DNA from 4 places in the Alteromonas sp. ABD4_190 genome. Region 4 is predicted to be linked to each of the others. Evidence: predicted binding sites of a transcription regulator. Region 4 holds the regulator's gene; each other region holds the start of a gene.
What was found. Region 4 encodes LexA, which represses DNA repair genes until DNA is damaged. Its sites were predicted from a motif close to TACTGTATNNNNATACAGTA; they were not measured.
Positions count from the first base shown of each region.

Region 1: ACXAFM_RS18035 (putative DNA modification/repair radical SAM protein) is a predicted target of LexA. The motif match lies at 1,040-1,059, and genes of this name have one in related genera.
Region 2: ACXAFM_RS10775 (YebG family protein) is a predicted target of LexA. The motif match lies at 1,418-1,437, and genes of this name have one in related genera.
Region 3: uvrD (DNA helicase II) is a predicted target of LexA. The motif match lies at 857-876, and genes of this name have one in related genera.

Region 1 is NZ_JBSWWN010000002.1:102,718-104,927, reverse strand. It holds gene ACXAFM_RS18035 (putative DNA modification/repair radical SAM protein) at 1-931, opposite strand, end outside; gene ACXAFM_RS18030 (response regulator) at 1,182-2,210, opposite strand, start outside.
Region 2 is NZ_JBSWWN010000001.1:2,445,013-2,447,222, forward strand. It holds gene ACXAFM_RS10765 (ABC transporter permease) at 1-38, opposite strand, end outside; gene ACXAFM_RS10770 (ABC transporter ATP-binding protein) at 38-862, opposite strand; gene ACXAFM_RS10775 (YebG family protein) at 1,085-1,372, opposite strand; gene rpsF (30S ribosomal protein S6) at 1,619-2,020, shown strand; gene rpsR (30S ribosomal protein S18) at 2,032-2,210, shown strand, end outside.
Region 3 is NZ_JBSWWN010000001.1:1,872,062-1,874,271, reverse strand. It holds gene uvrD (DNA helicase II) at 1-797, opposite strand, end outside; gene cysE (serine O-acetyltransferase) at 1,311-2,108, shown strand; gene ACXAFM_RS08260 (HAD-IA family hydrolase) at 2,192-2,210, opposite strand, start outside.
Region 4 is NZ_JBSWWN010000001.1:2,195,839-2,198,048, forward strand. It holds gene ACXAFM_RS09665 (hypothetical protein) at 1-796, shown strand, start outside; gene lexA (transcriptional repressor LexA) at 909-1,535, shown strand; gene coxB (cytochrome c oxidase subunit II) at 2,116-2,210, shown strand, end outside.

The DNA.
Region 1 (2,210 bases), on a different contig from region 4:
TATCTAACATGTCGTCTTGCAAGATTTCATCTAGGCCAAAACCGTAAAAGCGTAAAAGCCAATCCGCTTGATACAGGCGGTGTTCTCGTATCAATGGCGCCGGTTTTAGCGGTAAAACTTCCGAAGCATCAGGAATAGGGGAAAATGCAGAGTAATACACGCGACGAAGTTTTTGATCGCTGTAGAGCTTTACGCTTGTACCTAAAATGGTTTTATCGTTTGACCCATCGGCACCTATAATCATTTGCGTAGACTGCCCGCCTGGGGCGAAACGGGGAGGGCGCTTACCCGAATATGTCTTGTCAACTTTATGTTCTGCAATTTTTTCTTTTAGCGTATTCATCGAGCCGTGAATATCGCCAAGGTCTTTTTCTGGTGCATACTTGTTTAGCGAAGACTGTGTAGGCATTTCCACATTAATACTAAGTCTGTCAGCATAAAGACCTGCTTCTGCTTGTAATTCTGGCGACGCATTCGGGATAGTTTTAAGGTGGATATATCCCTTAAATCCGTGATCAAGACGTAGCGACTTTGCAATACGTACCATGCTTTCCATAGTGATATCGGGCGAACCCACAATTCCAGAGCTTAAAAACAAACCTTCAATGTAATTGCGCTTATAAAAATTCAGGGTTAAATCTACCGTTTCTTTAACCGTAAAACGCGCCCGTTGAACATTGCTTGAAACCCTATTAATGCAATAATGACAATCATAAATACAGTAGTTTGTCATAAGGATCTTAAGCAGCGAAACACACCTTCCATCAGGTGTGAAGCTATGGCATATTCCCGAGCCACCAGTAAGCGAACCTATACCGGTCTTTTCGGTTTTTCCAGCTTGTCGTTTACCTGCTGAACCACTCGCGCAAGACGCGTCGTACTTGGCCGCATCGGAAAGAATTTCAAGTTTTTGTATCAGTCTGTCATACATCGCAGATTTAACTTTCCTATAAGTAATTACAGTCAAACAGCCTAGTAATTCTTTTAGAAACACGACTAAACGTGTTTTGTAATCTAGGCTGAGAGTGAAAGTGTTATAGCATGTATATATATACAGTGCAATTGCACGTGGTAATTGAAGGTGAAGATTTAATGTTGGCAGGATTGTCCCAATTCAGGATTGACGCCGGTGAGTGACGGCGAAGACTATCTCGCTGTTAACCGATTAAAATAAGCTAAAGCTAAAATCCTATAAATTTAGATAGTTCATCTCGAATGTTATCGTATTTTTCTTTGTAGGCCGCTTTTAGTGGCATGTCATCAATTAGCTTAAACAGTCGTTTACACTCGTTTATTAACTTTACTTCGGCCTTATCTTCTTGAATAGCTATTTGAAGTAGACACTGCAGCAAGTTGAGCGCTACGCCTGTATTAACCGGTGCAAAACCTTGAGCGAGAGCAAATGAGGCTTTGGCTCGTTCATAGTCTTGCTGCTGATAGTGTTGAATACCCTCACGATTAAACTGCTGATAGCTCGCAAGGCTTTTTTGCGCGCTGTGTGCCTGGACCTCCAGCATCTTTGAACTGTTCTGGTCGAGTTCATCATTTCTAGCGCTAAGAATGGCGTTGAGCGCTAACGCGTCGTCAAATTCACCGAGTTTGTACATAACGTTTATGCTATCTGGAATAAATACAGTGGGTACCTCTGAGTATTTATCATCAAGTTGCGTTTGCGACTGGTCAAGATGACGCTTCGCGTCAATAAGCTTCCCATCAATAGCGCTTATCCTTGCATTTACAATATTTCCAAAAATATCTACGTCGAAATCCCTGTCGATTTTATACAGGTGCTCATCGAATTTCCCTCGCTGCAATGTGAGTAACGCTTCTTGCTGATACTTATTGCGCTGGCTTTTGTCATCAGCTGACTCAGCAACATCGAGTAAGCTGCGTATCATTGTGCACCAATGTAAGCTTGCTTTATGCACAGTGCGTTTCGATAGGTTCCAAATTGCTTGGCTAGAGTTGGCCGCTAGCACTAAATCGTTATTTTCCCGGCCAATTTCACAAGCCTTAAAGTGGCGAGGTAAAGAGAAGGGCGATAGTTTAATAGCCTCTTTAATTGAATCTAGGGCTTTTTCACCTGCTTCCAAGGCGTGGTGCGCTTGCGCAAGAATATCATGAGCATCAGCATTGAAACGGTTGCGTTTTAACGTTTTCTTGGCAATGGATATCGCTTTTTCGTATTCATTTAACAGCAAATAGGTTCT
Region 2 (2,210 bases), 250 kb from region 4:
CTGCGCTTTAAACTTTCAATAGCAATGGTACTTAGCATTATGTACGCTCCTGTACTTGCTCGATGCCACCGAGTGAAGACACTGCATGGTTTGTACTTGGGCTCAATTCACTCATACTACAATGACGGTCAAAGTAGCTCTCCATGGCTTTATCATGACTAACGAAAATCATGGTGCTCTCACCTGCTACATCTTTTAACAGCGACATAAAGCTATCTCGCGCGTCGCTATCTAACGCCGAAGTTGGCTCATCGACAATCAATAACTCTGGGTCATTAATGAGTGCTCGGGCTATTGCTACACGCTGCTGTTGGCCAATACTCAAGGCATCGGCTTTAGCATGCAGTACCCGTGAAGGGAGTTGTAGCTTGTCGAGTAAATGACGAAGCTTTGCGTCTGATGCTGCCTTGCTAACGTTTGTACTTGCAAAATACACCGCCGCATTAATATTCTGTGCCACAGAAAGGTAGGGAATAAGATTAAATTGTTGAAAGACGACGCCGATATTGCGCGCCCTAAACTTGTCTCGCTGGCGGTTTGATAAGGAAGAGAATGGCTGCGATAACAAAGTTATGTCACCTTGGGTGGGTGCCAACGTTCCACACAGCAAATTGAGCAATGTGCTCTTTCCGCTACCCGAAGGCCCTGAAAGAAAAACGTGTTCACCTTGCGAAACTTGCCACGCTTTAATGTCAACGATGGGAGGACTTTCTTTGGTGTACGAAAACTGTAAATTGCTAACTTCAATCGCTGTGTTGCGCCCTTTATTCACTGCGTTGTGCTCTTCAGACACTGAGCTGCGCCCTTCTGACACTGCGTTGCGCTGGGAGTGAGTGCTATTGTTTTTATTAATGGTATTCACGCTAAGCCCGACCTGTATTTACGTCTTATGTTCACATTAGCAAAAGCGACACATCTGTTCACCTAGTTAAAAACCAGAGAAAATACATTGCCGCGTTGAGGTAATGTTATCAAATAACATTTTTGCGTATAGCTATGCTATCAGATGCCATCAGCCTAAAGCGGCAATTGCTCTTATTAATTGCTCATCATAACGACGCAAAAGAGAGGTGCGCCTAAATTATCAGCCGTTAGCTTGTAGCTTTACCACTTCTGCGCTTTCATCTTCTAATACGCTTTCTGCGGTAGCGCCTTTGAAAATCTTACTGATTTTATCTTTGTTTTTAGACAGCATGATGGTGAGCTCTTCCACTACGCTATCGTCTAGCTTAATGCCCTTCGCATGAATGTAGTCAGCAAGGTTATCTGCTGCATCGAGCATTTTGTCATACTGATCGGCTTCTTTTTTGTCGGTAGTTACCAATTTTTCTACCCCTTTGTGCGTAACAACATACTGTGTGGTAATGGCCATGGTAGGTCCCCTGTTTATTAAAGACACAAAAACTGTACAGTATTTTACTGTATAAATAAACAGTATTTTGGTTAAATGTCTGAGCGTAGTGTTTGGGGAAAGGGCAAATGATTGTTCTAAAGGTGATTAATGCTTGTGCAATTAGTAACTACTGCGTATAATGCGCGCCCTTACAGCCATCCCAATTCGTTCCTTGTCTCCATACAGTCGGCTGTACTGTCGAGGCTACAACCGTAAGGAGCTATAATGCGTCATTACGAAATCGTATTTATGGTTCACCCTGATCAGAGTGAACAAGTACCTGGTATGATCGAGCGTTATACCACAATCCTAAAGCAAGACGGTGGTCAGATTCATCGTTTAGAAGATTGGGGCCGTCGTCAACTGGCTTACCCAATTGAAAAGCTGCACAAAGCCCACTACGTACTAATCAATGCTGAAGCGTCTGCAGAAGCTGTTGATGAATTGGAAAATGCTTTCCGTTTCAACGACGTGATCCTACGTAATATGGTTATGCGCACTAAGACTGCTGTGACTGAGCCTTCTCCAATGATGAAAGAAGAGCCTCGTCGTGAGCGTCGTGACGATTCTGCTCCTCGCCAAGATCGCGCGGAAAAGAAAACTGAAACCACTGAAGACAACGCTTAAGGAGATCACCCATGGCTCGTTTTTTCAGACGTCGTAAGTTCTGCCGTTTCACTGCAGAAGGTGTGACTGAGATTGATTACAAAGATATCGCTACTCTTAAGAACTACATCACTGAGAGCGGTAAAATTGTCCCTAGCCGTATTACTGGTACAAGCGCAAAATATCAGCGTCAGCTGTCTTCTGCGATCAA
Region 3 (2,210 bases), 320 kb from region 4:
TGAATATTATCTACGTTTGCGCCTCGCCAGCCGTAAATAGACTGGTCGTCGTCGCCAACAATCATAATATTGTTATTGTCGCCGCTACACAGCATGCGAAGCCATGCATATTGGATATTGTTGGTATCTTGGAACTCGTCAACTAACACAGCACGGAAACGGCGTTGATAGTGCGCCAACACTTCAGGATTCTTTGCCCATAACTCATGAGCGCGTAGCAATAGTTCGGCAAAATCAACCAAGCCTGAGCGGTCGCAGGCGTCCTGATATGCCGCATAGACTTCACGCATGGTCTTTTGGATATGATCGCCGTGAGTCTCGATGTGCTGAGGGCGCAGGCCTTCGTCTTTATTGCCGTTTATGTACCACTGAATTTGACGAGGGGCCCAATGCTTTTCGTCCAGGTTCATGGCCTTCAGAATACGGCGAATGAGTCGATACTGATCGTCAGAATCAATGATCTGAAAGTTTTCAGGCAAATTAGCTTCAGCGTGATGCGCGCGTAATAGGCGGTGTGCAAGCCCGTGGAAGGTACCAATCCACATGTTGTGTAGGCTGCGACCCATCAACGACTCAATACGGCCGCGCATCTCTTTGGCGGCTTTATTTGTAAACGTCACTGCCAAAATAGAAAAAGGGGCGATGTTTTCGACTTCCATCAACCACGCGATGCGATGCACTAATACGCGGGTTTTACCACTACCAGCGCCAGCTAATACTAGGGCATTTGATAATGGGGCTGCTACTGCTTCACGCTGTTTGTCGTTAAGCTCGTCTAGCAGTCGAGATACATCCATAGTGTGGTACCTGTTAGTTGATAGTGTTGTACATTCAGCAGCGGGCTATTATGCCATCTGACTGTTAATTTATACAGTCCAGTTTTTCAGCCCTTTTCGTTAAATAAGAACGCAGTTATTTGCCAAGTTAAGCTTTGTGTTTATGCGAGTCTCTTAATGAAAGAAACGGACGCTTTAACCGTTCTAATTGAGTAGTGACAGAGCCTAGTGTGGTCGACGTAAGGCTCAAAGGTACACAAATGAAAGATACAGTTATTAGCTATAACGAATTAATACGATAAATTGATCGAATTATGCGCTTGGCAGGTATCACATCGGTATTGCATCACGCCAAACTCGGGTAAACTTTCTGCTCTCTTAATTCGGCTACCTCTGCGCTTTCTTACAGGGCGAGTGTTAGCAAAAGAGTTAAGCCATTTTAGGCAAGTTAAAAAAAGCACACGGCCCCAACTTTTTAACGACATACATTGGCACAAAAACAGCTAATTAACAGCACACTAACGGGACATGCTCATGACCGCACTTTCTACGCCCATCGATTTCTGGTCGACGCTCAAACAAGAAGCGCAAATTGTTGCTGACAACGAACCATTGCTATCTAGCTATGTGCACGCCAGTGTTCTTGCTCATCATAATTTCGAATCGTCGCTAAGCTTTATTCTGTCAAACAAAATGGCAGATGACGTGATGCCTGCGATTGCTATACGTGAGGTGTTCGACGAAGCCTACTTGTTAGAGCCTGGCATTAGCGAGGCAGCCATTGCTGACATAATGGCGATTAATGCGCGAGATGCCGCAGTGAACGACTACCTTACTCCTTTACTGCACTTTAAAGGTTTCCACGCCGTTCAGGTGCATAGAATGGCGCACTACCTTTGGGTTCACGGGCGCCACCAGTTAGCCTTATTTTTGCAAAGCCGCAACTCGGCAAGTTTTGGTGTAGATATACATCCTGCTGCACGAATTGGTAAGGGCGTTATGTTCGATCACGCGACTGGTATTGTGGTGGGTGAGACAGCGGTAGTAGAAGATAATGTTTCTATTCTTCAAAGTGTCACCCTTGGCGGTACGGGTAATGAGTCGGGCGACCGTCACCCTAAAATTCGCCAGGGTGTGTTAATTGGCGCAGGTGCCAAGATCCTAGGAAATATCGAAATAGGCGAAGGCTCAAAAGTTGGCGCAGGTAGCGTTGTATTAAATAGCGTACCAGCCCACGTTACCGTGGTGGGCGTTCCAGCAAAGGTGGTTGGGAGACCGGTTTGTCAAAGCCCTTGTGAATCCATGCGCCAAAACGTCCTAGAAGATAACTAAAATATGGGGTCAGAGTACATTTCCCCTTTTACACTTCGTAAAAGTTTAAAGTACTCTGACCCCGTTATTCATGACCCCATTATTCATAGGAAGTGGGTTAAC
Region 4 (2,210 bases):
TACTGACTATAATAATGATGGCCTGGGTGAATTATTCACAGGAGCTTTGAATAGCAATACATCATTCAACGTAGTTAAGTTGTCAGATAATTCAATTCAGTGGTCGCTGAGCCAAAATCAAAACAGCCAAGTCTCACTCATCGAAGCTGTAGACGTGAATGACGATAATTTTGTTGATGCGGTCATTGTTGAAAACAATCGACTCAAAGCATTCGATATTGAGAACCAAGTGCTCATTGACTCTGTCATCAATGAGTTTTCAATTGATGCTGTCGCTGAGCTCACCAATAATGGCGAACACTTTTTTGCTGTTAGTGGCTATGAATCATTAAAGCTCTATACAATGCAAGATGGCGAGTTTGTCGGACTGAATGAACTAGATGTTTCTTGTAGTCAATTGATAAGAATTAATGCTGATGGCGACGACGCCTCTGAGTTTGCATGCTTAGATAGAAACTACAATAGAATAAATATTTATGACGTAACAAATGACGCCTTAGTACTTAAAGACGCCATAACGCCTACATTCGATCTTCAAAATATAGCCGTTATTCCAACGACATCGTCTAATCAATCAATACTTGGCATTTACCAAGCTGAAGAATATGACTCATCGTATGGATATTATGACAACGTTGCTTACCGAGTCACTGAAATAGATATCAATGGACATGTCATTTGGCGTAGCCCTTCCATTGGCATTAATCATGTCGATGGTATGCGTACCCGAAAGAACAATGCCGGCGAAGTAGAGCTTCAAATAGGTAATCCGAACATGGCCCTTCTTGTGAAATAAGGGTAATACACTTGTCGCTGTCTATTGCTTGTAGCAAAAGACGCGGCAAGTGCTTGTTATTTAGTTTTAGGTGTATATACTTACAGGAACTGTATGAACAGACAGGTCTTTTATGCGCCCACTCACAGCTCGACAAACCGAAGTTTTAGAACTTATCAAAACCACCATGCAAGAAACGGGGATGCCGCCTACGCGTGCGGAAATCGCTCGTCAACTTGGTTTTCGTTCTGCCAACGCAGCAGAAGAACATTTGAAAGCCTTGGCGCGTAAAGGCGTGATAGAAATTCTGCCGGGTACCTCTCGGGGTATTAAACTCAATATTCCTCTCGAAAATGACGTACCTGAAGAAGAAGGCCTACCTCTCATTGGTCGTGTGGCGGCGGGTGAGCCAATTTTGGCGCAAGAGCACGTAGAATCACACTACAAGGTAGACCCTGCACTGTTTCAACCTCAAGCAGACTTTTTACTGCGTGTTAACGGCATGAGTATGAAAGACATCGGTATTCTAGATGGCGATCTCCTTGCTGTGCATCGCACCACCGATGTTCACAATGGCCAGGTCGTTGTGGCACGTGTAGACGAAGATGTTACGGTAAAGCGTTTAGAAAAACGTGGTCGTGAAGTATTACTTCATGCCGAAAACGAAGAATTCGCACCTATTCGAGTAGACCTAGCCAACGAACCTTTTGCTATTGAGGGGATTGCAGTAGGCGTTATAAGAAACGCGGACTGGATGTAAGGTTTTAACACCTTCAACGAAAAGCGGCGCACTAGCCGCTTTTTTTATGCCTTTTATTGCTTTATTTCTACCAGTTTTCTGGAGTTAGGGTGACTAAGCCCGCCTTTAAAAAGCGAACCCAACCATGACTATCAGAAAGCGTATTACGCGTATTTTGCCTGTGAATGAACTACTGAATATGCATTCATTATTCTAAAGTTTGTTTGAAAATAAATATTAATAACCTATTAGTTGTTGATTTTATAATCAAATGATTGCTAGTAGAACCTTTGTGTTGTTCAAAATGTACGTTTGATTTTATTCTCGCTTAATACATGCTCATTTCTTTTTCCATCCAATATGTAACGTAAGGCTGCCACGGAAGTGATTAAAAATTAACCGCTTCGTTAAATTTTTAATAGAAAAGACTAGACGGCACGACATTATTGCGCAATTCTTATACAGAGATTAACAAAATAATAACAATGACTCTAAATTTGTTTTACAAGTTGAGGTGATGGGTCAATCGTTCGCAAACCATTTGGTAGGGCATCGCGCAAAATAATCAGCGTTTTTGGTCTTGCTATTACGGAGGTGCTGAGTGAAACAACTAACGACCGTTTTCGCAAAATGGTGTTCGACAATACCGTTTTTGCTTTTTTCCCCTTTGCTTCTTGCCCAAGAAGTCAGTGAAGA